DNA from 3 places in the Kocuria sp. KH4 genome. Region 3 is predicted to be linked to each of the others. Evidence: predicted binding sites of a transcription regulator. Region 3 holds the regulator's gene; each other region holds the start of a gene.

What was found. Region 3 encodes LexA, which represses DNA repair genes until DNA is damaged. Its sites were predicted from a motif close to TCGAACANNTGTTCGA; they were not measured.
Region 1: a site for LexA is predicted at 1,820-1,835, ahead of ACWCOM_RS16765 (DUF6504 family protein). Genes of this name have one in related genera too.
Region 2: a site for LexA is predicted at 4,018-4,033, ahead of ACWCOM_RS11760 (LexA family protein). Genes of this name have one in related genera too.

The regions. Positions count from the first base shown of each region.
Region 1 covers NZ_JBSJYX010000029.1:19,772-29,506, forward strand. Annotated here, with positions in the region: gene ACWCOM_RS16750 (SOS response-associated peptidase) at 1-629, shown strand, start outside; gene ACWCOM_RS16755 (pyridoxamine 5'-phosphate oxidase family protein) at 665-1,045, shown strand; gene ACWCOM_RS16760 (GNAT family N-acetyltransferase) at 1,065-1,580, opposite strand; gene ACWCOM_RS16765 (DUF6504 family protein) at 1,899-2,222, shown strand; gene ACWCOM_RS16770 (fumarylacetoacetate hydrolase family protein) at 2,332-3,171, shown strand; gene ACWCOM_RS16775 (TIGR03885 family FMN-dependent LLM class oxidoreductase) at 3,237-4,205, shown strand; gene ACWCOM_RS16780 (DNA polymerase III subunit alpha) at 4,269-7,646, shown strand; gene ACWCOM_RS16785 (PRC and DUF2382 domain-containing protein) at 7,831-8,787, shown strand; gene thrS (threonine--tRNA ligase) at 9,053-9,735, shown strand, end outside.
Region 2 covers NZ_JBSJYX010000015.1:19,738-29,472, forward strand. Annotated here, with positions in the region: gene ACWCOM_RS11740 (transglycosylase SLT domain-containing protein) at 1-104, opposite strand, end outside; gene ACWCOM_RS11745 (ArsR/SmtB family transcription factor) at 232-549, shown strand; gene ACWCOM_RS11750 (hypothetical protein) at 1,380-2,489, shown strand; gene ACWCOM_RS11755 (antitoxin VbhA family protein) at 3,186-3,440, shown strand; gene ACWCOM_RS11760 (LexA family protein) at 4,044-4,484, shown strand; gene ACWCOM_RS11765 (Y-family DNA polymerase) at 4,499-5,758, shown strand; gene ACWCOM_RS11770 (ParA family protein) at 6,081-6,878, shown strand; gene ACWCOM_RS11775 (hypothetical protein) at 7,074-7,277, shown strand; gene ACWCOM_RS11780 (hypothetical protein) at 8,360-8,986, opposite strand; gene ACWCOM_RS11785 (zinc-ribbon domain-containing protein) at 9,301-9,396, opposite strand; gene ACWCOM_RS11790 (hypothetical protein) at 9,654-9,735, shown strand, end outside.
Region 3 covers NZ_JBSJYX010000014.1:35,504-45,238, reverse strand. Annotated here, with positions in the region: gene ACWCOM_RS11400 (LssY C-terminal domain-containing protein) at 1-206, opposite strand, end outside; gene dapF (diaminopimelate epimerase) at 331-1,296, shown strand; gene ACWCOM_RS11390 (class I SAM-dependent methyltransferase) at 1,322-1,984, opposite strand; gene hflX (GTPase HflX) at 2,105-3,751, shown strand; gene ACWCOM_RS11380 (ATP-dependent DNA helicase) at 3,756-5,837, shown strand; gene lexA (transcriptional repressor LexA) at 5,926-6,699, opposite strand; gene ACWCOM_RS11370 (LysM peptidoglycan-binding domain-containing protein) at 7,041-7,460, shown strand; gene ACWCOM_RS11365 (DMT family transporter) at 7,526-7,963, shown strand; gene ACWCOM_RS11360 (DMT family transporter) at 7,963-8,283, shown strand; gene ACWCOM_RS11355 (histidinol-phosphate transaminase) at 8,343-9,446, shown strand; gene hisB (imidazoleglycerol-phosphate dehydratase HisB) at 9,590-9,735, shown strand, end outside.

The sequences.
Region 1 (9,735 bases), on a different contig from region 3:
ACGTGGCCCGCTGGGGACTGGTCCCCGGCTGGGCCAAGGACCCTTCGGTCGGGTCGAAGATGTTCAACGCGCGCTCCGAGACCGTGCTGGAGAAGCCCTCCTTCCGCAAGGCGGTCCGCGCCCGCCGGTGCGCGGTCCCCGCCAACGGCTACTACGAGTGGAAGCGCGAGCCGGGCCCCGGCCGGGGCGGGCGCAAGCAGCCCTACTACGTCCACCCGGCCGACCCGGAGGAGACCATCTGGTTCGCCGGGATCTACGAGTGGTGGCGGGTGCCCGAGGGCACGGAGCTGCACTCGGCGGCCCTGCAGCCCGGCCGGGACGGCGGGGAGAGCGCGTGGCTGCTGTCCTGCTCGATCCTCACCACCGACTCCCCGGAGCCCTCCGACGAGCACCCCGTGCTCACGCAGCTGCACGAGCTGCACGACCGGATGCCGATCCCGCTGGCTCCCGAGCACGTCGGCGACTGGCTGCGCCCGGGGGAGGACGACGCCCCGCAGCTGGTGGACCTGGTCCGGGCCGAGGCGCACCGGACGGCCGCCCGGTGGGTGCTGGACCCGGTGGACCCGGCTGTCGGCAACGTGCGCAACAACTCCCCGGAGCTCGTCCTCCCGCAGCGGAGCCTGTTCTGAGCGCCGGGCAGACCCTCGGCCGGGTCCGCGACTTCGTGCGGACCCACGGCGGCGGGGTCGTGGCGACCAACAGCGGCACCGGCTGCCCCGAGTCCGCGTGGATCAACCTCGCGGCCCACGAGGACGGGCGGCTGGTCTTCGGCACGAACGAGCGCAGCCGCAAGTACGCGAACCTGCGGGCCGACCCTCGGGTCTCCCTGGTGGTGGTCTCCGGGGACGGCCAGGAGTTCCAGCTCGAAGGGCACGCCGCGGTGCTCGAGGGCCCCGCGGCGCAGGACGCCGGTGAGCTGCTGGAGTCCCGTCACCCGGGCGCCACGGGCAAGGACAGCACCCGGCTCGTGGCCGTGCGGCTGCACTGGGCCCGGTTCGTGGACGTCGCGGCCGAGCCCCCGGTCCGGGAGGACCTTCCGCTGTGAAGCCCGGCCCCGCCGGGGCTCAGACGTAGTCCGTCTCGTAGTCCGTCTCGGGGACCCAGCGGTTGAAGTCGAGCGTCAGGTACAGCGCGAGCGCCGCCGCGTTGTCCTCCGCGATGCGCAGGCTCACCTGGTCGTAGCCCTTGTCGTAGAGGGTGCCCATGGCACAGCGCACCAGCTGCTCGGCCAGGCCCTGCCGGCGGCGGGAGGCCGCGGTGAACAGCTCGAAGATGTACGGGGCGTCGGGCAGGTCGTCGCCGACGCGCCGGGCCAGGACCAGGGCCGCGGCCACGAGGGTCCCGCCCTCGTCCACCACCACCGGGGAGGCCTCGGCCAGGAAGGGCCCGTACTCGCCGTCGAAGACGCCCCGGATCACCGTGCGCGCCTCCTCGAGGCTGGAGACCCCGCCCTGCTCGTAGGAGGAGTAGTAGAGCTGGGCGAGACTCTCGGTGTCCTCCGGGGTGGCCGGACGCAGGGACACGGCCGGAGTCCTGGTGTTCTCCGCCGTGTGGGCGATCAGCGTGATGGTTCCGGTCATGGAGGCCTCCGTGGTGTCGGCGCCGGGTGCTCCGGCGCGGGTCGGACGAGGGGACAGGGGACGACCAGGGGGGTCTCGCGGGGCAAGACCTCCGTGCGTTCAGCGTATCCATTTCACCGGCCTTGTCCATGCTCCGCCGCCCCGTCCCGGGCGTGGCGCGGGGCGGGGGCCGGCCCGCGCGGGAACGCCCGCGCGGGGGGAACACGTGTTCCGTCGGAACGGGGTACAGGGTTAGCCTGTCGCACAGGTGTTCTAGCTTCCAGAGGGACGGTGCGCGCCGCACGGCGGGCGCCGGGACCGAGGAAGGGAGGGGCCGTCGTGGGCTTTCTGACGGAGGGCGTCGAGGTGGACTGCGACGCCGACGGCGTGCCGGTGACCGTGCGCTGGCGCGGGAGGGGCTACCGGGTGGCGCAGGACCCCGTGCGCTGGTACGAGCGCCGGGCGTGGTGGGCCGAGGACGCCCGGCTGCCCCGGGACCGCGGGGCCGGGGCGGTGGACCAGCAGATGTGGCGGGTCCAGGTCCAGCTCACGGTCCGCTCGGAGCTGCTGACCCTCGAGCTCGTCCACACCCTCGACACCGGTCGCTGGCGGCTGCTGGCGGCCACCAGCGCCTCGGGGGCCCAGGTGGTGCGCTGCGCCTAGGGGCGCGCGTCCGCCCCGCCCCGGGCGCATAGGATCGGGAGGCAGGGCCGGCCCGCCGCGCGCGGGGAGCCCGGAGGCGCAGTACCCGCGGCACAGAAAGGCGGCACCCGTGAGACTCGGCACCGTGCGACGCAACGGCACCACCCAGGCCTTCCGCCAGGAGGCGGGGGAGACGGTCTACCTGCCCGTCCCCGACGTCGGGGCCCTCCTCGCCGGGGGCGACCTGCGGGCGGCCGGGGAGCCGGGTCCCGCGCCCGCCCCGGAGGAGCTGGCCCCGCCCGTGCTGCGCCCCGGCAAGATCCTGTGCGCGGGGCTCAACTACTACGACCACGCGGAGGAGGTCGGCCAGGAGATCCCGGAGCACCCCACGATCTTCGCGAAGTACGCCACCGCGCTCATCGGCCCCACCGACCCCATCGCCATGCCGGAGGAGTCCGAGAAGATCGACTGGGAGGCCGAGCTGACCGCGGTGATCGGCGCCCCGCTGCGCCACGCCACGCCGGAGCAGGCCCGCGCCGCCATCGCCGGGTACACGATCATGAACGACATCTCGGTGCGGGACTGGCAGGGCCGGACCTCCGAGTGGTTCCAGGGCAAGAACTTCGACCGCACCACCCCGGTGGGGCCCGTGGTCGTGACCCCGGACGAGGTCGATCCCGAGGCGGGGCTGGCCATCCGCTGCAGCGTCGACGGCGTGCTCCACCAGGACTCCGGCACCGACCGGATGATCTTCTCCGCCGTGGCGCTGGTCGAGTACCTCAGCCGGTTCCTGACCCTCGAGCCCGGGGACCTCGTGGCCTGCGGCACCCCCGCCGGGGTGGGCCTGGCCCGGAAGCCCCGCCGGATCTGGCTGCGCGACGGCCAGGAGGTCGTCACCGAGATCGAGGGTATCGGGCAGCTGCGCAACGTCTGCACCCCCGCCGAGGAGCTCCTGCCCCGGACCCCCTGACCGGGGCCGGCCGACGGTACCCGTCCCGCACCCGACCCCGACCCCGACCCCGACCGGAGGGCCCCATGGCGACCATCGGCTTCCACGCCTCCCACGAGCAGATCCCGCCCGAGCAGCTGCTGCGCGACGTCCGGCACGCCGAGCAGGCCGGTTTCGGCGCCGCCATGTGCTCCGACCACCTGGAACCGTGGTCCCCGCGCCAGGGGCACTCCGGCTTCGCCCTGTCCTGGCTGGGCGCGGCGCTGGCCGGCACGGACCTGCCGTTCGGGTTCGTGCACGCCCCGGGCCGGCGCTACCACCCCGTGGTCACCGCCCAGGCCACGGCCACGCTCGCCCGCATGTTCCCCGGCCGGCTCTGGGCCGCCCTGGGCAGCGGGCAGCGGCTCAACGAGCGCCCGGTCAGCCCCGAGTGGCCGGACAAGGAGCAGCGCCAGCAGTTCCTCGAGGCGAGCTTCGACGTCGTCCGCCGCCTGCACGCGGGGGAGCAGGTCAGCCACCGCGCACCGCTGCACGCCGACCGCGCCCGCGTCTGGGACCCCCCGCAGGTCGCCCCGCCCCTGCTGGTGGCCGCCCTCACCCCGGCCACCGTCCGCCGCTTCGCCCCCGTGGCCGACGGGTTCATCACCGTCAACCAGCCCCTCGAGGACCTGCGCCGGATGCTCGGGACCTGGCGCGAGGCCGGCGGCACCGGGCGGTCCGCCCTGCAGGTGCACCTGAGCTGGGCGCCCTCCCCGGAGCAGGCCCGGGCGATCGCCTTCGACCAGTGGCGCACCAACGTCTTCGACCCCGTCACCATGGCCGAGCTCGCCTCCCCGCAGGACTACCAGCGCAAGGCGGTCCAGCAGGACGTCGGGGACGAGCAGATCGCCGGGGCGGTCAACGTCTCCGCCGACCTCGGCCGGCACGCGCAGTGGCTGCACGAGTACGCCGAGCTCGGCTTCGACGAGATTCACCTGCACCACGTGGGACAGGAGCAGGCGGCGTTCCTCGACGCCTTCGGGGACGCCGTGCTGCCCCAGCTCGCCGGGCAGTGATCCGCCCGCCCCGCCCCGGCGTTTGCAATTGACTTAAGTTCGAACACATATTCGAATACCGGTGTGAGCTTTCCGCACCTGCACGTCGCCACCGCCTTCAGCGCCCACTACGGGGTGAGCCGGCCCGCCGCCCTCGTCGCCGCGGCCGCCGCGGACGGCGCGGAGGTGCTCGCCTGCACCGACCGGGACGGGCTCTACGGCGCGGTCAAGCACCTGGGCGCCTGCCGGGAGCACGGCATCGCCCCCGTCCTGGGCGCCGACCTCGCCCTGTACGGCCCCGGGCGCGAGCGCGTCCTCGGCCGCGTGCTGGTCCTCGCCGCCGGCGGGACCGCCGGCGCCGGCTACGCCGCCCTGTGCCGGCTCGTCTCCGCCGCCCACGCCGGCGGCGGCCCGCCGGGGGTGGACCCGGAGCAGATCGCCGCCCACGCCGTCCGCCCCGGGCACGCGGGCCCTCTGCTGACCGTGCTGCTCGGGCCGTCCTCCGACGTCGGGCAGGAGCTCGCCGCCCGCCGCTACCGCGGCGGCCGCGCCGCCCTGGCCCGCTGGCGGGCCCGGCTGCCGGCGGATGCGCTCGCCGTGGAGGTGGTCACCCACCTGGCCGCCCCCGGCACCGCGGGCAGCACCTCCCACGCGGCGCGGCTGCTGCGCGGCGCCGTCGAGGCGGGACTGACCCCCGTGCTGACCAACGCGGTGCGCTACGCCACCCCCGCCGAGGCGGCGACCGCCGACGTCCTCGACGCCGCCCGCGCCCTCACCCCGCTCGAGGCCCTCGGCCGGGCCGGCCCGCCCGGCAGCGGGGCCCGCGCCGACCGGCGGGCGCCCCCGGCGGAGCCGCTGCAGCCCAACGGCCAGGGCTGGCTCAAGTCCGCCCGGCAGATGCGCTCGCTGGCCGCGGAGATCGCCGGGGCCGCCGACCTCGGGGCCGAGGGCGCCGCGGCCCTGCTGGCGGGCACCCATCGGGTCGCCGACCGCAGCCGCCTGGACCCGGAGTCCGACTGCGGCTGGGGGCGCCCGGTGGTGCCCGAGGCCTCCGTGCTGGGCCTGCGGCGCCCGGCGACCGCGGAGCTGCAGGCCCGCTGCGAGGCCGGACTGGCGCGGCGCTACCCGGGCCGCCGGGCGAGCCCGGCGGTGCGCTCCCGGCTGGACCGGGAGCTGGCGGTGATCGGGGAGCTGGGCTTCGCCTCCTACTTCCTCACCGTGGCCGAGGTCTCCGCGATGATCGGGGCGATGGGCGTCCGGCACGCCGCCCGCGGCTCCGGGGTCTCCTCGCTCGTCAACTACCTGCTCGACGTCTCCCAGGTGGACCCCCTGGAGCACGACCTGCTCTTCGAGCGTTTCCTCTCCCCCGCCCGCTCGACCCTGCCGGACATCGACATCGACGTCGAGTCCGCCCAGCGCCACCGCGTCTACCGGGGCATCTTCGAGCGCTTCGGCGCGGAGCGGGTGAGCCTCATGAGCATGCAGAACGCCTACCGCGCCCGCGGCGCCGTCCGGGACGCGGGGCTGGCGCTCGGGCTGGACCCCGAGACCGTGGACACGGTGGCCAAGCAGCTGTGGCACCTGCCCGCCTCGGCCCTGCGCGAGACCCTCGCCCGCCAGCCGGAGCTGCGGGAGTTCGCCGAGCAGGTGTCCCGCGAGAAGCAGCTGGACCTGCTCGTGGACCTCACCGAGCGCCTGGACCGCCTGCCCCGGCACATCTCCATGCACCCGTGCGGGGTGATCCTGGGGGACCGCTCCCTCCTGGACCGCACCCCGGTGCAGACCGGCGGGGCCGGGATGCCGATGAGCCAGTTCGACAAGCACGACATGGACCCCATGGGCATGCTCAAGCTCGACGTCCTCGGCGTGCGGATGCAGTCCGCCCTCGCCCACGCCGTCGAGGAGGTGGCCCGCATCCACCCGGGACGGCCCCGCCTGGACCTGGAGTCCGTCCCCGTCGACGACGAGGCCACGTTCGAGCTCATCCGCTCCACGCACACCCTGGGCTGCTTCCAGATCGAGTCCCCGGGCCAGCGCGAGCTCATCGGCAAGATGGCGCCCACGAGCTTCGGCGACCTCGTCGTGGACATCTCCCTCTTCCGCCCCGGGCCCATGCACTCGGACATGGTCCGGCCCTACCTGGAGCACCGCCACGGCTGGTCCCGGCCCGTCCCCGTCCACCCGAGCCTCGACCCGATCCTCGCCGAGACCCACGGGGTGACCGTCTTCCACGAACAGGTCCTGCGCATCCTCCACGCCTTCACCGGCTGCGGTCTCGCCCGGGCCGACGAGCTGCGCCGCCGGCTCGGCTCCGACCGGCAGCTCGAGGTGGAGGCGTACTTCCGGGAGCGGGCCCGGGAGCGGGAGTACCCGCTGGACGTCGTGGACCGGGTGTGGGGGATCCTGGCGGCCTTCGGCTCGTTCGGCTTCTGCAAGGCCCACGGCGCGGCCTTCGCGGTGCCCACCTACCAGTCCGCGTGGCTGAAGGCCCACCACCCGGAGGCGTTCCTGGCCGGGCTCTGGGAGCACGACCCTGGGATGTACCCCAAGCGCCTGCTCGTGGGGGAGGCGCGGCGGATGGGCATCCCCGTCCTGCCGGTGGACGTCAACCGCTCCGACGAGCACTACCGGGTGGAGCGGCTGGCGGAGGACCCCGGGCGCCTGGGGGTGCGCCTGGCCCTGACGGGCATCCACGGGGTCTCGCAGGCCGAGGTGCGCCGGATCGTGGCCGGGCAGCCCTATGCCTCGCTCGCCGACCTGCGGCAGCGGGCCCGCCCCGCCCGCCGCACCCTCGAGCGTCTCGCCGCCGTCGGCGCGTTCGACGGGCTGCTGCGCCGCTCCGGGGGGACCGCCTCCCGCGCCGACCTGGTGCACGCCCTGCGCACCCGGGCGGACAGCGCCCGCCCGCCCCGGGACCCCGCGAGCCGGGAGGTCCGGGGGCAGCTGGCCCTGGACCTGGGGGACCTGGAGCTGCGGGGCCTGCCCGCGGAGCGGCCCGAGCCCACCGTCGAGGAGAAGGTGCGCACCGAGCTGGACCTGCTGGCGGTCGACGTCTCGGCGCACCTCCTGGACAGCTGGTCCCCCCTGCTGCGGGAGCTGGGGGTCGTGCCCGCCGAGCGGCTGCTGGAGCTGCGCAACCGGTCCGAGGTGCTCGTGGCGGGCGTGCGGGTCTCCACCATGACCCCGCCCATGCGCAGCGGCCGGCGGGTGGTCTTCGTCAGTCTCGACGACGGCACGGGCGCCGTGGACTGCGCCTTCTTCGCCGACGCCCAGGAGCGCTCGGGGCAGCACCTGTTCGGCACGCGGCTGCTGCTGGTGCGCGGGCGCATCCGGCGCACGGGTCCCCGCGGGATCAGCCTCAGCGCGGAGCAGGCCTGGGACCTCGCCGACCCGGCGACCCCGGCGGCCGTGCGCTCCCCGGTCCGCCCCCGCGCCGGGGAGCGGACCGGAGGCCGGGCATGATGCGCCGGAGGCCGGTGCGGATCCAGGGATTTCACTCTCGGAGAATCCATTGGCCAGTGGGCTGATAGCCAGTATGGTTACTAATAACAGCGGATGAGCTGCACCCCGCCCCCCGGCGGGATTCGTCCGCGACGGGCGCCCTCCTGGGAGCCCGTTCCCCGGCAGATCGAGAGAAGGAGTTCTCATGGCTACGTACGACGTCAACGCGCTGCTGTCCGCCACCGCCTACGGGTCGGACGGCGACAAGATCGGCAGGATCGAGCAGGTCTTCCTGGACGACAACACCGAGGAGGTCACCTTCGTGACCGTCAACACCGGTCTGTTCGGCACCAAGGAGAGCTTCGTCCCGGTCGAGGGCGCCCAGCAGGACGGCGACCGCCTCGTGCTCCCCTACGCCAAGGAGGTCGTCAAGGACGCCCCGAACGTGGACGCGGACCAGCACCTCTCCCCGGCCGAGGAGGAGGAGATCTACCGCTACTACAAGATGAACTACTCCGGCACCGGCGGCGACCGCGACACCCGGACGGACTACGCCACGACCGACTACACCGGCACCGGCACCACCGGCCGTGACGCCGGCGACACGCTCGACACCGACCGCAACGCCGTGCCCGGCGCGGGCACCGCCGGCTACGCCGAGGTCGACCGCGGCGTCACCGACCGCGGCGTCACCGACCGCGACAGCACCGCCGGCTACGCCGACGTGGACCGCGGCGTCACCGACCGCGACCTCACCGACCGCGACGACAACGGCGTGGTCCGCCACGAGGAGCGGCTGCACGTCGGCAAGGAGCAGCAGGAGACGGGCCGGGCCCGCCTGCGCAAGTACGTGGTGACCGAGCGCGAGACCGTCGACGTCCCCGTCGAGCGCGAGGAGGTCCGGGTCGAGCGCACTCCGCTCAGCGGCACCGAGGCCACCACCGGCACCATCGGCGAGGAGGACGTCGAGGTGGTCCTGCACGAGGAGCGCCCCGTCGTCGCCAAGGAGACCGTGGGCGTCGAGAAGGTCGAGATCGAGAAGGAGACCGTCCGCGACACCGAGCGCGTCGAGGCCGATGTCCGCAAGGAGCAGGTCGAGGTCGAGAGCGACGCCGAGCGCGGCACCGGACTCACCGACCGCGATCGCCGCGACCGCATCTGATCGCACCCGATCGTTCCGGGCCCCCGTCACCGCGAGGTGACGGGGGCCCGTCGTCGTGCCGGCTCCCCGGCCCGGGCGGGGTCCGTCCGCACCGGGGGCCCGGCCGCGTCCGCCCGGTGCGGCCGGGCCCGGCGTCACCGCCCCTCACCGGTCCCCGCCACACCGGACGGGTACCATCGATGCAGTGCGCGCCGCCCGCCGGCGCCCCTGCCGCGCGCCCCCCGTACGGGTGCGTGCCGATGCCGACCGAAGGAGACCCCTCCCCATGACCACCGCGCCGGAGCACCAGCCCGAGTCCGCACCCCTCACGATCACCGTCGACGGCGAGCAGCGCACGGTGGGGGCCGGCACCTCCGCCGCGGAGCTGTACCGCGAGGAGCGCTCCGTGGTGGTCGCCCGCGTCAACGGCGTGCTCCGGGACCTCGCCACCGAGCTCGCCGACGGCGATGCCGTGGAGCGGGTGCTGATCTCGGAGCCGGAGGGACTGGAGGTGCTGCGCCACTCCACGGCCCACGTGATGGCCCAGGCGGTGCAGCAGCTGCACGAGGACGCGAAGCTCGGCATCGGCCCGTACATCACCGACGGCTTCTACTTCGACTTCGACGTCGCGCAGGCGTTCACCCCGGAGGACCTCAAGGCCGTCGAGAAGCGGATGCAGCGGATCGTCAACTCCACTCAGTCCTTCCGCCGCCGTGCCGTGAGCGAGGAGGAGGCCCGGGCCGAGATGGCGGACGAGCCGTACAAGCTGGAGCTGATCGGCCTGTCCCAGGGCCCCGGCTCGGGCGGGGACGTGGACGCCGCCGCCGAGGGCGCGTCCGTGGAGGTCGGCGCCGGCGAGCTGACGATCTACGACAACGTGGACCGCAAGACCGGGGAGACGGTCTGGAAGGACCTGTGCCGCGGCCCGCACCTGCCGGACACCAAGCTGATCGGCAACGGCTACGCCCT
Region 2 (9,735 bases), on a different contig from region 3:
ACCGCCAGACCCGCCACTCCGACCACCGGCACTGCCGTCAGCAGGAGCGCACCCACGGTCACCGCGGCCACCAGGCCGCCTCCGCCCTTGGACTCCTCGCTCATGCTGACCTCCGGTCCCAACAACAGTCATTCAGGGTTATCCTTTATGAAAAGTGTAACTCGTTCTATTCGTGGCGTGCGTCATCACGCCGTATCCGTTTAAGTGAGAGGACAGTGGAGAATGGGACGCATGCCAGCCCCGATCCAACCCCGAGGTCAGAGCGACGCAGTGCATGCGGCTGCTGTGGCCTTGGGAAATACCGTGCGCCTCGCGATCATTCATGAACTCGCGCAGGGCCCGCTCCTCGGCCCAGACCTCATCTCCCGCCTCGGCCTGCCCTCAGGAACCGTCGGGCCGCACTTGGAGCTCCTTCGGGGCCAGGGCGTCATTACGTCCACCGCGCAAAGCGGGCGGGGCCGCCCCACCCTTCACGAGCTCAACACGGATAAAACCCGTGAGCTGCTAGACATCTGGACCACGTATCTGCTGAACCAAAACACGCTCTGATCCATCGCGGCACACCACTCCGACACATCTCCCTGCGGCGCTACTGGCCTTGTCGTCCGGCGGACCTTCCTGGGGCGCCTACAACGATGATATGTATGCAAACGACTGCTTCCCAACGTGCGCTACCGGCCTTTCGTCGGCCGTGATCAGCAGGGGAAGCAACGCGCAAGCGCAGGGGCAACCGGCTACATCCTCTGCTTCTTGTCCCCGACATAAGGGATGGCCTCCCCCGCCATGCTCGGCTTCGCCCAGTGGCTTGACTGATGGAGCCTGTGAGCCGGCCAGAAACAAGACACACCCTGCGGTGTCCTAGCGCTAGCAAAAGCTATGTGAGATGGTGAGCGCATGAAGGAGTACACACCCCCCAAGCTGTTTGGGCAGCGCGTCGCACTCAACATGCGCGTTAAGCCTGCTCAGCACCGTCGTGTGGCGGAGCGGGCGGCTGCGCTGGGCCTATCCCAGGCTGACTATGTGGGTGCTCTAGTTGATCGTGACTATGGGCTGCCGAACCTGATTGACGACCGGCAGAACCAGGAGAAGGACCGACTACCCCTTGACCCTTAAATGACTGACGGCCCGCCGTGGTGGGCGGGCCGTCGAAGTCATCCAGCTGTCACAAGTTTGCCGACCGAGACAGCTGGTTCAACAGCTAACTGAATGAGACCTATCAATGAACCCATTAACAGGGGACTGTTGTGCCCCCTAGTGTAGCCGAGACGCGTCATCATGTGGAGCCCTCCCGGCTCCGTGCCGCCGACGTGACGTCGGCCGCTGACCAGGTAGAACGTCAGCACCCCCAAAAGTTCCCGTCGCGTACCCGTCGTGTGCGGGTGGAGCAGGAGCGTTCCAAGGCTGTCGTGTTGCGGGCGGTGCCCACGGGGTGCCAGCTTGCCAAGCACGCCGCCGCCTGGCGCCGGGCCGTGCTGGAGCACCCCAGCCTGGAGTTGATCCGTGCCGATGCCCGGGCGAACCTGCTGGCCGTGGTGGAGATCATCTGCCACCAGCAGGACCCCGCCTCGCGCACCTGGCGCACCACCTGGGACTGGGTCGCTGCGAAGATCGACCGCTCCCGCTCCACCGTGGCGCGGGTGATCCGCCACCTGCGCGAGTGCGGGCTGCTGGCCGTGGTCGCCACCGGCCGCAGCGCGGCCCGTACCCCGCGCGCCACCGGCCGCACCCAGGGCGAGGCCCCCGTCTACGCCCTCATCCACAACACCCCTCAGCCGGCCCCTGAGCCTGTGGAGATAACTGACACCCCGGTCCCCACGAAGTGGGAGAGTCTTTCCCCGCACGCGCGCGAAGAACTTTCCCGGAAGGACGCGGCTACGCCGCGACCGACCCGAAGGCGCGCCGCACAGCGGCGCGAGGTGGTCGCCGCCCTGAGCCGTCGTACAGCCCCGCTGTGGCCCCGTCATGCGACGACGGAGCCTTTGACGAAGCGGGTGACCCGTCGGGCGCGGAAGGAGACTCAGCGGGCGGCTGCCCTGGAGCTCCAGTACGAGGCGATCGTGCTGCGCCAGCTCACCACCGCCCACGTCGCAAGCGTGTGCAAGCCCTTCTTCGAAGCCGGGTGGACCATCGCCGACGTGCTCACCGCCCTGGACTGGACGCCTCAGGGCACCCGCTACGGCTTCCTGACCGTGGAGGGCATCGAGAACCCCGGAGCCTGGCTGGCTGCCCGGATGCGCGCCTGGACCCACCCCGACGGCACCCCGATGCGGTCCCGGGACCAGCGGGTCGCCGCCGAGGCCGCCCAGCGCCGCGCGGCAGCACGCGCGGCCGCCGAACGCCACGCCACCCGCCAAGCTCAGCAACAAGCTGAGAGGTGTGGCGTGGCCGTTAGGTCCGATGGTGAGCCGGTGGTTGGGCAGCGGCCGTTCCGCCAACGCTTCGCCGCCCAGATCGCCGCCGGCCGGGCAGCCGCCGCACCGCTAGCCTGATCCTGCCCCCAGCACCGGAGAACTGCCCTCCCATGACTGCACCTACCTACCAGCGGCTCGCTGGAGTGCTCCCCGGCGAGTCCCTGCCCGACCCAGCGCCGGCCGACACGCGGCTTCACCTTCTACTGCACTACGTGCACGAACGCACACGTGTCCTACCCTGGGGACATCGATCAGCAACGGCCAGTACTCCTGCCGCAGATGGACGTATTCCTGCGTGCCACGGGAGTAGATGCTGATCGACGATGTTCCGTCACCTCCCCCGTGCGGGCATCGGACGGGCCCTGCCGCCCCCTCAACCAGGCAGGGCCCGCCCCCTTTTAAGCCAAGCACCCGATAAGGGAGTCCACCGGGACCACAGCATCGGCCCCCACGGCAGACGAAAGACCGGGAACGAGCCCCGGCCTTTCGGGTGAGATGCCTTTCACCGACGCCCAGTGTCCTCCCCGTGCTGGCAGTCGTCTACTCCCGTGACCACCGCACCTCGGAAGGCCGTCGATGGAGGCACGAGACGAATCGGTTCAGGCGAACAGTGGACAAACACCAGGCATGCGCCGCGTTTCGATCCGGGAAACGCACTCCCGTACCCTTTTGCTGATGCGACAACGACAAAAGCGGAAGAGTCGTGCATTCCATGCGCGGCAAGGGACCGCCCATGCCTTGGGGGCGCTGGGGGTCCTGGTCATAGGTGTGGCCGTGACCACGGCAGCGCTGGGCACCATGGTCGGACCCCCGGTGGACACCCTCCTCAGCGAACCGAAGTCCGAAGCTGCCGATGCCCGCGAACAGCTCCAGCAAGTATTGGCCGCGGAGATGAGCTGGCACCATGCGGTGCTGGAAGACCTCGCCCCCACCCCGGCGGCCATGGCTGACACCGACCGCTACGTAGCCGGTGACATCGACCTCGACGAGCTCGCCCGACGCTCCCAAGAACGCCGCGGACAACCGTAATCCACCACCCCGAGAGCAACAGTGAACACCTGGCCCTCTAGGGTGAGCTGCCGTTCGGGGCGCAGTGCCCACCGAGATTTGCCCTGAGGACCTCCCCCAGCGACACCTCCGACTAGGCGGAGCTGCCCACCGTAAGCTGCGTGGGTGGTTGTCTGCTGCGGTGCTGTGTCGAGGTAAGACCCAGTTCCGGCTCCTACCCTGGCTACGTCGATGCGCCACCTGGAACCTGCTGGACGTGAACGACAATCCACCGGCAGGCAGGTGCCCTCATCGATGTGCGTCCAGGCTTGGCCGCTTCATGGACGCACGGGGCCCCGCTGAATCCCATGGCGGGGCCCCACTGCGCGCCCGCCCACACCGCCCCCGCGTCCTCTCTCCTTTCTGGCCCCCGCCGGCCGTTCCGGCAACGCTGGGCCGCCCAAATCGCCGCCGGCCAGCACGAAGCAGCTGCTGCAGCCGCCTCGACCCCGTAGCCGGTCCGCCCTTGGCGTGTCCGGTGGACGGGGCAGAATCCGCCCCGTCAGCACCAGTCAAACCGCATATGTGTACGGTATGAGTTTATGTTTTGGCTTTGGGGTCGAATAGGTGTTCTATCCTGGCGGCATGAGACACCCAGTTCCGCTCACCATTGACCGCCCCGTGCTGGTCTCTGCGGTCCTGGTCCGAGTCCCGGCTGGCTTCCCCTCCCCTGCCCAGGACAGCTTCGACGACGGCCGGATCGACCTCAACGAGGTCCTGATCAGAGACGTCACCTCCACCTACGCCTTCCGGGTCACCGGAGACTCCATGGAAGGCATCGGGATCTACCACGGCGACGAAGTCCTCGTGGACCGATCCCTGACCCCCAAAGACGGCGATGTCGTGATCGCCGTCCTCGACGGGGACTTCACCATCAAGACCCTCCACGTCCACCCGAACCGGGTCGTGCTGCACCCGGAGAACCCGGCCTACCCCGACGTGGAGGTCCCGTCGCTGTCGACCCTGCACATCTGGGGTGTCGTGGTATACGGAATCCGCCACATCAACCAGCGGAAGCTGCACTAGGACGGTGGTCTGCGGTGATCGCCCTGGTCGACGTGAACAACTTCTACGCCTCCTGCGAGGCCCTCTTCGAGCCCTCCCTGGCCGGCAAACCCCTGGTGGTGCTCTCCAACAACGACGGCTGTGTCGTCGCCCGTTCCGCGGCGGCCAAGGCGTTAGGGATCAAGATGGGGGACCCCTGGTTCCAGCTGCGCGCCGACGCGGCCCGGTGGGGATTGATCAAACGCTCCTCCAACTACCAGCTCTACGCGGACCTGTCCGAGCGGGTGATGCTGCTGCTGGCCCGCCACGCGATGGGGCAGGAGGTGTACTCCATCGACGAGTGCTTCCTCCTCCCACCCGAGGGCACCCCGGCCGAGCAAACCCGGTGGGCACGCCGGCTCAAGGCCACCGTGGCCCGCAACGTCGGGCTGCCCGTGAGCATCGGGATCGCCAGCTCCAAGACGCGGGCGAAGATCGCCACCGAAACCGCGAAGAAACTGCCCGCCACCGGTGGGGTGGTGCACTGGGACCAGGCCCCCGAGGGGTACTGGGAGAAGCTCATGGCCGCCCTGCCCGTCACCGAGGTCTGGGGGATCGCGGGTCGGCTGGCCCAGCGCCTGGAGGCGATGGGCATCGAGACCATCGCCGACCTGCGCGATGCCGACCCGGTGGCCATCCGGAACACGTTCTCCGTGGTGCAGATGCGCACCGTGCTGGAGCTCAACGGTTTCCCCGCCATCCCCGTGGAGGACGAGGTGGCCACCAAGCAGCAGATCCTGGTCTCCCGATCCTTCCCGGACCCGATTCATGACCCGGAGATCGTCGGGGCCGCGGTGGCCGAGTTCGCCCAACGCGCTTCCCGCCGTCTCCGGAAGGAAGGCGAGGTCACCGGGCGCTGCACCGTCTTCGCCAGCACCTCCCCGCACCGGCCAGGCCCAGCACACAATGTCTCCGCGCACGTGCGGCTGGCCGTGCCCACCAACGAGCCCACTCCCCTGGTGGCCGCGGCCCGGGCGGCGCTGGGGCCCAAGCTGATGCACGGCATGTCCTACATGCGCGCAGGCATCCTCTGTGTGGACCTCGCCCCCGAGGGTGCCGTGCCCGTCCTACCCGGTGTGCTCGAGCAGCCGGCCCCGCTCGGGGAGCTCATCGACGCGGTGAACCGCCGCTTCGGCACCGGCAGCCTGGCGCTGGGCCGGCTTGGCACCCGCTCCTCCGCCCCCTGGCGGAACCGGCAAGCTGACCTGTCGCCCCGGTATACGACCGACTGGGCAGAACTACGCACCGTGAGCTGACCCAAGACACATGAGGAGCTGCCGCACGTTTCCTCGGCCCCGGAGGGCCTCCGAAACGCTTGCCAAAGAAGACTGGGGAACCTAAGTGCCACTTCCCTGCCCCCGCATCTGGGAAGACACGTCACCTTTGATGTCAGTGTGCCTTGAGGGCGGCCGCATCACTGGGGTAGCAGATCCTTGAGCAGCTTTCCTGTATAAGTTTGGTGCCACGCCTGGCCAAGACGTTGGAGGTAATAGTTCTAACTGTGTACTGTTAGTTCCAACGGAACTAACAGTGATAGGCATGCTTTGGCATCACTCCCCCGAGACCCAAGGAGTCCCCGTGGACATCGTCGCTGTCGCCGCCCAGAAGGGCGGGGTTGGGAAAACAACCACCACGTACCACCTGACCCGAGCCGCCGCCCGTGCAGGTCTGCGCGTACTGGCCGTCGACGCTGATCCGCAGGGCAATCTGACTTCCGCACTGGCTGCTGAACCCCCACAGCCGGAAGCCCTTGGGGTTGCTGACACGCTCAATCCGGAAGCGGAGCACCGCTACGCGCTTGACGACGTGATCGTCCCCGCTGTTTGGGAAGGCGTGGACCTTGCTCCAACGTCCGGTGAGGCGCTGACTTACATCGAGGACGAGCTCACCCAAAAACCCAAAACGCCAGAGAACTCCTCACGGCTGAAAGCCAACCTGGCCACAATGGCCGACCGCTACGACTTGGTGATCATCGACTGCCCGCCTAACCGCGGGGCTCTGACTGTCAATGCCCTGGTGGCCGCCACGCAGGTGCTGGTGGTGACCATGCCGGCACTGTATGCCGCCAACGGAGTCGCCCATATCTTCACCTCCATCCAGGAAGTTCAGAAGGAACTGAACCCGGAGCTGATCAACCGTGGGGTGCTACTCAATCTGTGGGAACCCTCCACTATCGCCTCGCGAGAATGGCGCTTGTGGCTGGCTGAAACCTACGGGGACCAGCTCCTGGAGCCCTATATCCCCAAACGCGAAGCTGTGAAGACTGCTCAGGAGGCCGGAATGGGATTGGACGAGCTGCCCAAGACGGAGGAACTGGTTCGTTTTTACGATGCTCACCTCCAACGCCTGCTGCCCACCCGAGTTGGAGGGAACTGACCAATGCCCGCACGCCCAGCGCGCCGACAGGCCTTGACCCCTCCGCTGCCAGCCTCGGACCGTCTCATATCCCCTATCGCCGGGCGATCCACCTTGCCCTCACGCAACACGCCGGCGCCCGAATCGGGGCCCGAGGCCAAAGCAGGCCCCAAGCGCCCCAAAGCAAATCTGCGAAAGACGCGTGTCCAGCCCTACGTGGAGCCCGAAATCGATGTCAGGCTGAGGGCGGCCTACAACGCTCTGGCTCCACGGGACGATTCGTTCAGTGACTTCCTCGAACAGATGCTCGTGGACCGATTGCAGGATCTGGAGTCCACCCACAACGGCGGCAAGCCTTTCCCTCCCGTCACCAAGCGTCTGCGCACTGGCCCGCGGATGAAGATGCCTGATGCAGAGTGAACTTGTAGCTGCCAACGCGCCTCCACCATCGTGGCTCGGTGCCTGTTCGAGCGCGCGTATGGCGTTCGAGCAATGTCTGCCTTTCTCGTAGCTGCATCGAGCAGAAAAAGAACGACGGAGTGAACTTGACGCTCCTCTATGCAAAGACCGCGGGTCATTTAGAGATGTTAGTTCTAACAGTTCCAACAGAACGATCATCTGTAAACCACTGCCTTTGTCGGGGCAGGGCTTCAGGCGCAGATCTTCCATGATGAAACGTCACTTGTTGGAGCTGTTGGTTCCAACTTTCCCACTAGGTCCTGGCTCCTCGGGACGACCTCACTGTTGCGGGACAGGCTATGTAGGTAGTGACGACATGAGCTCCGATTTCATCCCGTCCAGGTTGCACGCCAAAATGTTAGAGCGGTTAGAACGGTTAGTTCTAATCGCTCTAACATTTTCGGTAGACCGGCTTCGCCTAGGGTGCTTGATGGGTGGTGTGGGCAGTTGATGTATTGCCTCGCTGCCCAGGCTTCCGCCGAAGCGTGGATCCGAGTTATTGGGGGCCCGCTTCAGGTGGGCGAGCTAAGCGTCTGCTGCTGCCGTTGTTACCTTCAACCTCGATATAGGTCCGGTTGCCCGGAGTTGGTTGGCTGTGGGGCGGTGACGCTTGATGGACATTGTGAGTAGCTCTCCGTGGCCTTCCTGATATAGACATCCATTAAGGGCAACATGGGACGGTGGCACGTAGTTGGAGCGGTTAGATCTAACAGTTCCAATAGGCCCAGGGGCCTTTTGATTCAAGCCATCTCAGTCCATGCCGAAGGGGCATGCGATCAGAGGTGGGTGGCGAGGATGGCGCGGCCGCGGGTGAGGACGTCGCGGATGAGCTGTTGCTCGGCGCCGGTGAAGTCGGGCCTTCGGAGGTGGGGGCGGTGGCGATCTGGCTGTCACGGACCGGCACCGTGTCGGTGTCCTCGTCAGAGGTCTGCGTCCCGTCGTCGGTCTGCCAGATCAGGCCCAGATCTGTGCCACGGAAGCGGATTCACAGCGGGCAGGAGAACCTCATGGGCGCACTTTATCCGTCGACGCCAGCGCCCTCATCATGCCAGGGGAGTGTCCGAGAGTGCGGGCTGGCCGTGGCGGGTTGAGCGTGACGGGAGGGGGCCGGCCAGCTCAAGGACTGCCCTTTCGTAGTCATCCCCGAAATCGATCTGGGTGATGTCTTTGAGGCGGATCTTGTCCATGGACTGCTCCCACCGCCCCTCCGGGGTGATGAGCAACAGCCACAGGTTCCTCTCCTCCCACTCAACCGGTGCCCCGATCAACAGCGTTCCCGGGCGGGTGGCCTCCCGGTAGACGGACACAACCCCAGTAAGGGACGCACCGGCGGTGATGATCGAACGCGCCTCAGGCAGGTCAAGGGAGCTGATCGGAGCTGCCGGTGGCCACGACTGGCGTCGCTGCAGGAGCGGCACGAAGGTGGCATGGGTCTCCACGCGCACCAGGTCCTGGAGGCGCAGCGCGTGGTAACCGTTGAGATAGGCGCCGTCACGGATGCCGACCAGCAGCACCCAGGTCTCACCGAGCTCGACCACCACGCCCTCGAGCACCTCGTGCGGTTCCACGGATCGCTGAACCTGGACCGGAGTAGCTGAAATCAGGGACTTCCGCAGCGTAGCCAGTATCTTCTTCCGCGACGTCTTCTTCGAAGGCTGGTTCTTGATCACGGCCCATGGTGGCACCCGGGCGAGATGGCACAGATGGGGACGCGCGGTATCCCAGCGACCCGCAGGGTCAGCGCTACATGCGACTCCAGGCGCACACTGTTAGAACGGTTCGTTCTTCTGGAACTAATAGCTCCAACATAGTGAAGGTCGCTTCGCGCTCATGGGCGGGGTGAGGGCAGTAGTTGGTCAGAGACGTCGTGACCCGCCCATACTTTCTTTCCTGTGACCGCCGCATCCGGCGGTCACCGCCGGATGCGGGCACACCACTGCCCACCGGAGGTGCGGCTGGAGGCCGTGGCTTGCCACGGGTGGCCTTATGGGCACAGCCACCACATGGACCGGTCCGAGGCGGGCCTGAGATCCCGCGGGCCCAAGTTCCCGTTGCGGGTGGGGTGCCACTGCGTGGCCACCGCCGTGCTCTTCTCCTCCAGCGACCGCCCCGGCTTATGGAGTGGGGGAGGCCCCGGCGCAGTTTGCCGGGGCCGAAGGCCGGGTCACCCAGGTCTCAGCCCGTGCGGCTTTGGTTGCCGAGTCAGGCGCGCACCGGGGGCACCTGGTGTCCGACCTGGTGCCTAAGCCGGTGCGGGAGGCGACAGGCCCTCATCGACACTACTTAGTGTGTGTTTGATAAAGCATGGGCCAAGGGGGACATGGCTAAGCTCGGCTTATGACAGCACAAATTACCGAGGGTGAGTGGATCCCGCTTCCTGGAGCGCTTCCCGAGACAGTCAAAGCAGACACCGTCTATG
Region 3 (9,735 bases):
CAGACGGGCACGAACGCCCACACCAGGCGCCCCTCGTCGTCGACGTCCTCGAGCACGAGGTGGTAGACGCCCCAGCCCGCCAGCAGCGCGGTCGCCAGCCGCCCGGAGCGGTGCAGCCACAGGACCGCCGTCGGACCCGGCCGCCGGCGGGCACCCGGAACGGCGCCCCGCGCCCCCGGTGCCCGGTCGCTGCCTCGTGCGTCCACCCGACCGTCCTCGCCCCCGTGCCGCACCGGACCCCCGGCCGGTGTGCCCCCAGGCTAGCCAGGGCGGCGGCACCGGGAAAGGCCGTGACCCCGGCCCGCCGGCGGGGCCGCGTATCATGTCCGGGTGACCTCAGCGCAGCCCGAGACCCTCCCGACCGCCCCGTCCCCGGACGCCGCCGTGCCCTGGGGGGAGCTGCGCGGCCGCGGCTTCGCGAAGGGCCACGGCACGGGCAACGACTTCGTCCTGCTGACCGACCCGGACGCCCAGCTCGCCCTCGACGCCGACCTCGTGTCCCTGGTCTGCGACCGGCACCGCGGCATCGGCGGCGACGGGCTGATCCGGGCCGTGCGCAGCGAGGCGCTGCCCGAGGGCCGGGCCGTGCTGGAGGCCGCCCCGGACGCCGAGTGGTTCATGAACTACCGCAACAACGACGGCTCCGTCGCCGAGATGTGCGGCAACGGCGTGCGCGTGTTCGTCCACTACCTCGTCGAGCGGGGCCTCGCGGAGGTCCCCGCGGGCGAGGTGCTGCGCATCGGCACCCGCGCCGGGGTGAAGACCGTGGCGCGCACCGACTCCGGCTACGCCGTGGACATGGGCCCGTGGAGCTTCCTGGACGGCGAGAGCGCCCGGTCCCGCGGCTCGGACGCCGTCGTGACCGCGAAGGGGCTCAAGGTGCCCCGCCCGGCGCTGTCCATCGGGATGGGCAACCCGCACACGGTCGTGGCGCTCGCCGAGGGGGAGAAGCTCGACCAGCTCGAGCTGTTCACCGCCCCCGTCGTACGCCCCGAACCCGAGGACGGCACGAACGTCGAGTTCGTCGTCCCCGCGGACGGCGACGACGACGGCGTGGGCCGGGTGCGCATGCGGGTGCACGAGCGCGGCGTGGGCGAGACCCAGTCCTGCGGCACCGGCGCGTGCGCGGCGGCGGCGGCGACCCGGTTCTGGGGCGGGCCCACCGCCCCCGACCAGTGGCTCGTGCAGGTGCCCGGCGGGGTCGTCTCCGTGACGTTCGTGCCCGCCCCCGACGGCGCGGAGCACGTGGTCCTCGCCGGTCCCGCCGTGCTCGTGGCGGACGGCACCTTCGCCTGAGCCCCGCCGCCGGGCCCGGACCGGCTCAGGCCGGCCGGTCCACCCGCAGCACGCGGAACCCCTTGTCGGTGGCATGCCGGGAGACCCGGAAGGACCCGCCCAGCTCGGCCGCCAGCCAGCTCTGCAGCGAGTCGGCCCCCAGGTTCTTCTGCACCACCAGCCACGCGCTCCCGCCGGGGCTCAGCCGCGGCAGCCACCGGAGCAGCAGCTCGTGCAGCTGCTGCTTGCCGATCCGGATGGGCGGATTGGACCAGATCGTGTCGAAACGCCGGTCCGCCGGCACCTGCTCGGGCAGCAGCACCTCGACGTTGCCCAGGCCCAGGGCCGCGGCGTTGTCGCGGGTGAGCCCCAGCGAGCGCTCGTTGACGTCCACCGCCGTGACCCGCGCCCCGGGCGCGGCCTCCGCGAGGCTCAGGGCGATCGGGCCCCATCCGCACCCGAGGTCCAGCAGCTCCGCACCGGCCGGATCGGGAACATTTCGGAGCAGCGCGGACGTTCCCTTGTCGAGACCTCGCGGGCTGAAGACCCCGTTGGCGGTCTGCAGGACGACCTCCCGCCCGCGCAGGGCCACGGTCACCGGGCGGCGCACCTCCGGCACCGCGGGATCCTCCGAGAAGTAGTGCTCGGTCCCCGGGTTGGGGGCCGCCGGGCCGGCGGCGGGATCGGGGGAGTCGGAACGCCGTGTCATAGACATCCATGCTACCGATCGCGCGGGCCCGGCCCGCTCCGCACGGCGGCCCGCCCGCGGCCCCGTTCGTCGGAGACCGCGACTAGAATTCCAGCTACCGAAACCTGTCCGAAAGGAACCATGACCCAGTCGCACAACACCCCTGCCGAGCACAGCACCGCGGCTCCCGCCGCGGAGGCCGACAACGGCCTGAGCCGGCAGGACCTCGAGGACGTCGTCGAGCGCGTCCTGTCCCGGGCCCGGGCCCGGGAGGCCGACGCCGGAGCACGCGCGGACCGCCGGCACGAGGACTCCGGGGCCGCCGGGAGCGGCCTGCTGAGCGGCCGCGCCCGCGAACTGGCCGACGCCGGGCAGGAGCACTCGCAGCACGACGGCGAGCAGCAGGACCTCGACGAGCGCCGCGCGCTGCGCCGGGTGGGGGGCCTGTCCACCGAGCTCGAGGACGTCACGGAGCTCGAGTACCGCCAGCTGCGCCTCGAGCGCGTCGTCCTGGCCGGTCTCTGGACCGAGGGCACCCTCGAGGAGGCCGAGAACTCCCTGCGGGAGCTCGCCGCGCTCGCCGAGACCGCCGGGTCCGAGGTGCTGGACGGCATCGTGCAGCGCCGGCTCAAGCCGGACCCCGCCACGTTCCTGGGCTCCGGCAAGGCCAAGGAGCTGCGCGACGTCGTCGCCGCCACCGGGGCCGACACCGTCATCGTGGACTCCGAGCTGGCCCCGTCCCAGCGGCGCGGGCTGGAGGACGTCGTCAAGGTCAAGGTCATCGACCGCACCGGTCTGATCCTGGACATCTTCGCCCAGCACGCCAAGTCCAAGGAGGGCAAGGCGCAGGTGGAGCTCGCCCAGCTCGAGTACCTGCTCCCGCGCCTGCGCGGCTGGGGCGAGTCCCTGTCCCGCCAGGCCGGCGGCCGCGCCGCCGCCGGTGAGGGCATCGGCTCGCGCGGGCCCGGTGAGACCAAGATCGAGCTGGACCGCCGCCGGATCCGCACGCGGATGGCCAAGCTGCGCCGCGAGATCGCCGCCATGAAGCCGGCCCGGGAGACCAAGCGGCTCAACCGCCGGCGCAACTCCGTGCCCTCCGTGGCGATCGCCGGCTACACCAACGCGGGCAAGTCCTCGCTGCTCAACCGGCTCACCGACGCCGGGGTGCTCGTGGAGAACGCGCTGTTCGCGACCCTGGACCCCACGGTCCGCCGGGCGCAGACCCCGGACGGCATCGGCTACACGCTCTCGGACACGGTGGGCTTCGTGCGCTCCCTGCCGACCCAGCTCGTGGAGGCGTTCCGCTCCACGCTGGAGGAGGTCGCCGACGCCGACCTCATCCTGCACGTGGTGGACGCCTCCCACCCGGACCCGGAGGGGCAGATCCGGGCGGTGCGCCAGGTCTTCACGGACATCGACGCGCAGAACATCCCGGAGATCATCGTGCTCAACAAGGTCGACGCCGCGGACCCCTTCGTGGTCGAGCGGATCCGCCAGCGGGAGCGCAACGTCGTGGTGGTCTCCGCCCGCACCGGTGAGGGGCTCGAGGAGCTGCGCGAGCGGATCAGCGCGTCCATCCCGCGCCCGGAGACGGTGCTGGAGCTGCTGGTCCCGTACCAGCGCGGCGACGTGGTGAGCCGGCTGCACGACTGGGACGCGGAGATCCTGCGCACCGAGCACCTGCCGGAGGGCACGCACCTGCTGGTCAAGGTCCGCGAGGACCTGGCGGCCGAGCTCGCGGAGTTCGTCCCGGAGCGCGCGCCCGGCTTCGGCGCCGAGAGCGCCTGAGCCGGTGGCCGCAGCATTCGTCGACGAGTCCGGGCGGGACGTCTCCGGCACCCGGCCGGAGACCCTGCCCGGCGCCCAGGACGCCCTGGGCCTGCTCGACACCGCCGTCACGGCGATGGGCGGGCAGATCCGGGACGGGCAGCGGCTGATGACCGCCAAGGTGGCGGAGGCCCTCGACCGCGGCCGGCACCTGCTGGTCCAGGCGGGCACCGGGACCGGCAAGTCCCTCGCCTACCTGGCCCCGCTCGTGGCCCACGCCCAGCACGCGGACAAGCCGGTGGTGGTGGCCACCGCGACCCTCGCCCTGCAGTCGCAGATCGTGGGCCGGGACGTCCCCCGCCTGCTCGCCGCCCTGGAGGGGGAGCTCGAGCACGAGGTCGACGTCGCCCTGCTCAAGGGCCGCAGCAACTACGCCTGCCTGCACAAGCTCGAGGGCGGCTACCCGTCCGAGGACGATCCCGGCGCGCTCTTCGCCCTGCCGGACGCCGCCCCGCACCCCGGCGCCGCCCAGCCCGACGCCGCCGAGCAGCCCGGCCGGCTGGGCCAGGAGGTCCAGCGCCTGCGCGAGTGGGCGCGCGCCACGGACACCGGCGACCGCGACGAGCTGCTGCCGGGCGTGAGCGACAAGGCGTGGCGGCAGGTCTCCGTGACCGCCAAGGAGTGCCTGGGCCGCAGCTGCCCGATGGTCGAGGAGTGCTTCGCCGAGCTCGCCAAGCAGCGGGCCGGGGAGGCGGACATCGTGATCACCAACCACGCCCTGCTCGCGATCAACGCGTTCGAGGGCATCACGGTCCTGCCCGAGCACGACGTCGTGGTGATCGACGAGGCGCACGAGCTGCAGGACCGGGTCACGGGGGCAGTGACCGGCCAGCTCTCCGCCGCCATGGTGCGCGCGGCGGCGGCCTCCGCGCGCAAGCACACCGCCGCGAACCCCGACTCCCTCACCGCCGGTGCCGCCAACCTCGAGGCCGCGCTGCTGGGCGCGCCCGCCGAGCTGCTGCACCGCGGCCTCGACGACGCCCAGGCGGCGGCCGTGGCGCAGATCCGGGACGCCGCCCGCACGGTCATGAGCGAGTCCAAGGGCGGCTCCGGGGGCGAGAAGGACGGGGACGCCGGTCGGCAGATGGCCCGCTCGCGGGTCAGCGACGTGCTCGAGCTGGCCGAGCGCATCCTCGCCGCCGCCGACTCCCGCGAGGTGCTGTGGATCTCCCGGCAGGGCGGCTGGGAGCCCGGCCGCGGCTACGTGCCCGCCGAGGACACCGACCCGGCCACCCTGCACGTCGCGCCGCTGTCGGTGGCCGGGACCCTGCGGGAGGGACTCTTCGACGGCCGCACCGTGGTCCTGACCTCGGCCACCCTCTCCGTCGGGTCCTCCTTCGACGCCGCCGCCGGGGCCCTCGGCCTGCGCGGGGAGGGCGCCCCGCGCTGGGAGGGCGTGGACGTGGGCAGCCCCTTCGACTACCCGCGGCAGGGGATCCTCTACCTCGCCAAGCACCTGGAGAAGCCGGGCCGGCGCCTGACCGAGGCGCAGCTCGAGGAGATGCTCGCCCTGCTCGAGGCCTCGCGCGGCGGGGCGCTGGGCCTGTTCTCGTCCCGCCGGGCGGCGGAGGAGGCCGCGGAGGCCCTGCGCGGGCGCACCGAGCTGCCGATCCTGTGCCAGGGGGAGTCCTCGCTGGCGGGACTCGTCCAGGAGTTCACGGACGACCCCGCCACGAGCCTGTTCGGGACGATGAGCCTGTGGCAGGGCGTCGACGTCCCGGGGGCCTCGTGCCGGCTGGTGATGATCGACCGGATCCCGTTCCCGCGCCCGGACGACCCGCTGTCCACGGCCCGCAGCCGGGCGGCCGAGCGGGCGGGGGGCAACGGGTTCATGTCCGTCTCGGCGACGCACGCGGCCGTGCGGCTGGCCCAGGGCGCCGGCCGGCTCATCCGCGCCGGCGGGGACCGCGGCGTCGTGGCGATCCTGGACTCCCGCATCGCCACCGCCCGCTACGGCGGGTTCCTGCGGGGGTCGCTGCCGCCCCTGTGGACCACCACGGACCGCTCCGTGGTGCTCGGGGCCCTGGGGCGCCTGGCGACAGCCTGACCCGCTCGGGACGCGACGCGGGGCCCGGCCGGTCGGCCGGGCCCCGTGCCGGAGCGCGCGTCGGGCGGCGGCTGCCGCCGGGCCGGGCTCAGAGGCTGCGCAGCACCGAGACGACCTTGCCCATCACCGTGGCGTGGTCGCCGAGAATGGGCTCGTAGCGCGTGTTCTGCGGGAGGAGCCAGGTGTGCCCGTCCCGCTGGCGGAAGGTCTTCACCGTGGCCTCGTCGTCGAGCAGGGCCGCCACGATGTCCCCGTTGTCGGCGGCGCTCTGCCGGCGGACCACGACCCAGTCGCCGTCGCAGATGGCGGCGTCGATCATGGAGTCGCCCTTGACCCGCAGCATGAACAGCTCGCCGTGGCCGACCAGCTGGCGGGGCAGCGCCAGCACGTCCTCCACGTCCTGCTCGGCGGTGATGGGCCCGCCGGCGGCGATGTGGCCCACCAGCGGCACCATCGTCACGTCCGCGGAGGTGGACAGCTCCGCCACCAGGCCCGGTGCGCCGGGGCGCGGGCCGCGGGGCGCGTCCGCCGGCTCGTGCGGCGCGCCCGGGGTCTCCGGGGCGAGCGCGTCGCGCAGCTGCAGGGGTGTGAGGACCTCCATGGCCCGCGGCCGCTTCGGGTCCCGGCGCAGGTAGCCCAGCTTCTCGAGCTGGGAGAGCTGGTGGGTGACGCTGGAGAGCGAGGCCAGGCCCACGAGGTCGCCGATCTCGCGCATCGACGGCGGATAGCCGTGCTCGGCGATGGAGCGCTGGATGGCCTCGAGGATGGTGCGCTGGCGCACGCTGAGGCCCCGGCCGCGCGCGCGGGCGCCGGAGCGCGAGGCCCGGGTGCGGGACTCCTCGGGGGTGGGGGGCTGAGCCATGGGAGCGTCGTCCTTTCGCGTCCGGCTGGTGGTGCCTCCGGTGCGCGCCGGCCCCGTTCCGATGTCGGACCCGGGTGCTTCGATAGGTCACGTCCCGCAGGGAGCCGGGGGAGTCGGAACGCGCCGGCCCGAGGCCCGAACGTGCTCCCAGCCTAGGCGACACGCCGTGTGTCTTCAAACATATGTACGACCCGGTGTCGACAGCATTCGCAGGCCCGTGCTAGACATGGGTCATCGGTATTCGAAAGTATGTTCGATCGCATGCAGGCCCAGAGGGGCCGCCGGTCGGACCGGTGTTCGAGATCGCCCGCTCCCTGCGGGAACGTCAAGGAGTTCATGTCATGAGTGCCAGTGCCACCCTCAGCGCCGTCGTCGCCCGCCGCCCCCGGTCCCTCGGCGGCCCGGCCCGTGCGGTCCGCCGGGCCCGCGCGTCGGCAGGGGCCTCCCGCGCTCCGCTGGTCCTGACCCGGCGCGGCCGACTGGTCCTGCTGGGCCTGCCCGTGCTGGCCGGCTCCGCGGCCCTGGTGGTGCTCGCCGTGATCTTCCTCGTCCCGTCCACGGCCACGGCCACCAGCGAGCCCGTGGCGGGCGCCGGGACCGAGCAGGCCACGGTGCACCCCGGGCAGAGCCTGTGGGACCTGGCCGTGCAGGCCGACCCGGAGCGCGACCCGCGGGACGTCATGGACGAGATCGTGGAGCTCAACGACCTCGACAGCTCCGTCCTCCAGGCGGGCCAGCTCCTCGAGGTCCCCGCCGCCTGAGCGGCGGTCGGTCCGGCCGGGCGCCCGGTCCCGGGGCGGTCCCCGTCATCGGTAGGGTCGAGGTCATGAGCACCGGCGCCCACCACCCGCTCCCCGAGCGCGCGAACCCACCGTCCCCCGTGTCCACCGGTGCTCCCCGGCGCCCCCACCGGAGCCCCGGGACCACCGTGTGGCCGCTGCTGGGCGCCGCGATCTGCAGCGAGGTGGCCGCCTCGCTGGCCCTGAAGGCCGCCCTGAGCCACCCCGGCTGGTACCTGCTCGTCGTCACCGGGTACACCGCCGCGTTCGTGTTCCTCGCGGCGGTGCTGCGCCGCGGCCTGGCCGTCGGCGTGGCCTACGGCATCTGGGCGGCCACGGGCGTGACGCTCACCGCCCTGCTGGCGGCCCTGCTCTTCGGGGAGGCGCTGAGCCCCCTGGTGCTCGCCGGCATCGCCCTGGTGGTCGCCGGGGTGCTGTGCGTGGAGGTCGGCGCCCACCGGGCCGTCCGAGACGGCGGCGCCTGATGGCCTGGCTCTACCTGGCCGGGGCGATCCTCACCGAGGTCGCCGCCACCCTGTCCCTGCGGGTCGCCGCGGACGGGCGCAGCCGCTGGTACGCCGCCGTGGTGGCCGGGTACCTGCTCGCCTTCACGCTGCTCGCCCTGGCCCTGCGCCACGGGCTCGGGCTGGGCGTGGCCTACGGCATCTGGGCCGCCGCGGGCGTGGCGCTCACCGCGGTCGCGGGCCGGCTGCTCTTCGACGAGCCGCTGAGCCGGGTCATGGTCCTGGGCATCGCGCTCATCATGGGCGGAGTGCTGCTGATCGAACTCGGCGCCGCCCACTGAGCGCCCGCCGTCGGCGCCCGCCCGGTGGGCCGGCGCGGGGGCCGGTCTAAACTGTTCGGGTGACGCAGAACCTGGACCGACTCAACGCCCTCCCGCTGCGCGACGACCTGCGCGGCCGGGCCCCCTACGGCGCCCCGCAGCTGGACGTCGCCGTGGCGCTCAACACCAACGAGAACACCCACCCGGTCCCGGCGGACGTGCACACCGCGATCGTGGAGGAGGTCACCGCGGCGGCCCGGACCCTCAACCGGTACCCCGACCGGGAGTTCACGGCCCTGCGGGAGGAGCTCGCGGCGTACCTGGGCCACGGGCTGGGGGCCGAGCACCTCTGGGCGGCCAACGGCTCCAACGAGATCCTGCAGCAGATCCTGCAGGCCTTCGGCGGCCCCGGGCGCTCCCTGCTCACGTTCGTCCCGACCTACTCCATGTACCCGCTGCTGGCCGCGGGCACGCACACCGGCTTCGTGGCGGGGGAGCGGTCCGCGGACTTCGGGCTCACCGCGGAGTCGGCGGCCGAGCAGGTCCGGCGGCACCGACCGGACGTCGTCTTCCTCTGCTCGCCCAACAACCCGACGGGCACGGCCCTGGGCGAGGACGTCGTCACGGCCGTGTACGAGGCCGGTGAGCCCTTCCGGACCGTCGTGGTGGTGGACGAGGCCTACGCGGAGTTCTCCCACGGGGGCACCGGCACCGCGCTCTCCCTGCTGGCGGACCGGCCCCGCCTGATCGTCACCCGCACCATGAGCAAGGCCTTCGCGCTCGCCGGCGCCCGGCTGGGCTACTTCGCCGCGGCCCCCGAGGTCGCGGACGCCATCCGCCTCGTGCGCCTGCCCTACCACCTCTCGGCCGTCACCCAGGCGACCGCCCTGGCCGCCCTGCGCCACTCGGGGGCGCTGCTGGCCAACGTCGAGGACATCAAGCGCCAGCGGGACCGCATCGTCGAGGAGCTCACCCGGCTCGGGCTCGCCCCGGCGGCCTCGGACTCCAACTTCGTGTTCTTCGGCGGGATGGCGGACTCCCGGGCCATGTGGCAGGCCCTGCTCGAGGACGGGGTGCTCGTGCGCGACGTCGGGATCCCCGGCCACCTGCGGGTCACCGCCGGCACGGAGGAGGAGACCACCGCCTTCCTGGCCAGCCTGGAGCGGATCGTCTCCACCGGCTGAGGCCCCGGGGAGCCGGGGCTCCCCGTCCCGGATAGCATGGAGGCAGACAACCACCGGGCCCGACGCGCCGCCCGCCCGGGGCGGCCCGGGCCACCCCGCGGCCCGCCGACGGCCGCGCCGCGCCCGCGAGGAGTTCCACCCGCATGACCGACCAGAGCCCCACCGGCACCCGTGCCCCCCGCCGCGCCTCCCTGGAGCGGCGCACGAGCGAGTCCTCCGTGTCCGTCGAGATCGACCTCGACGGCACCGGCACCCACGACATCGACACCTCGGTGCCGTTCTACGACCA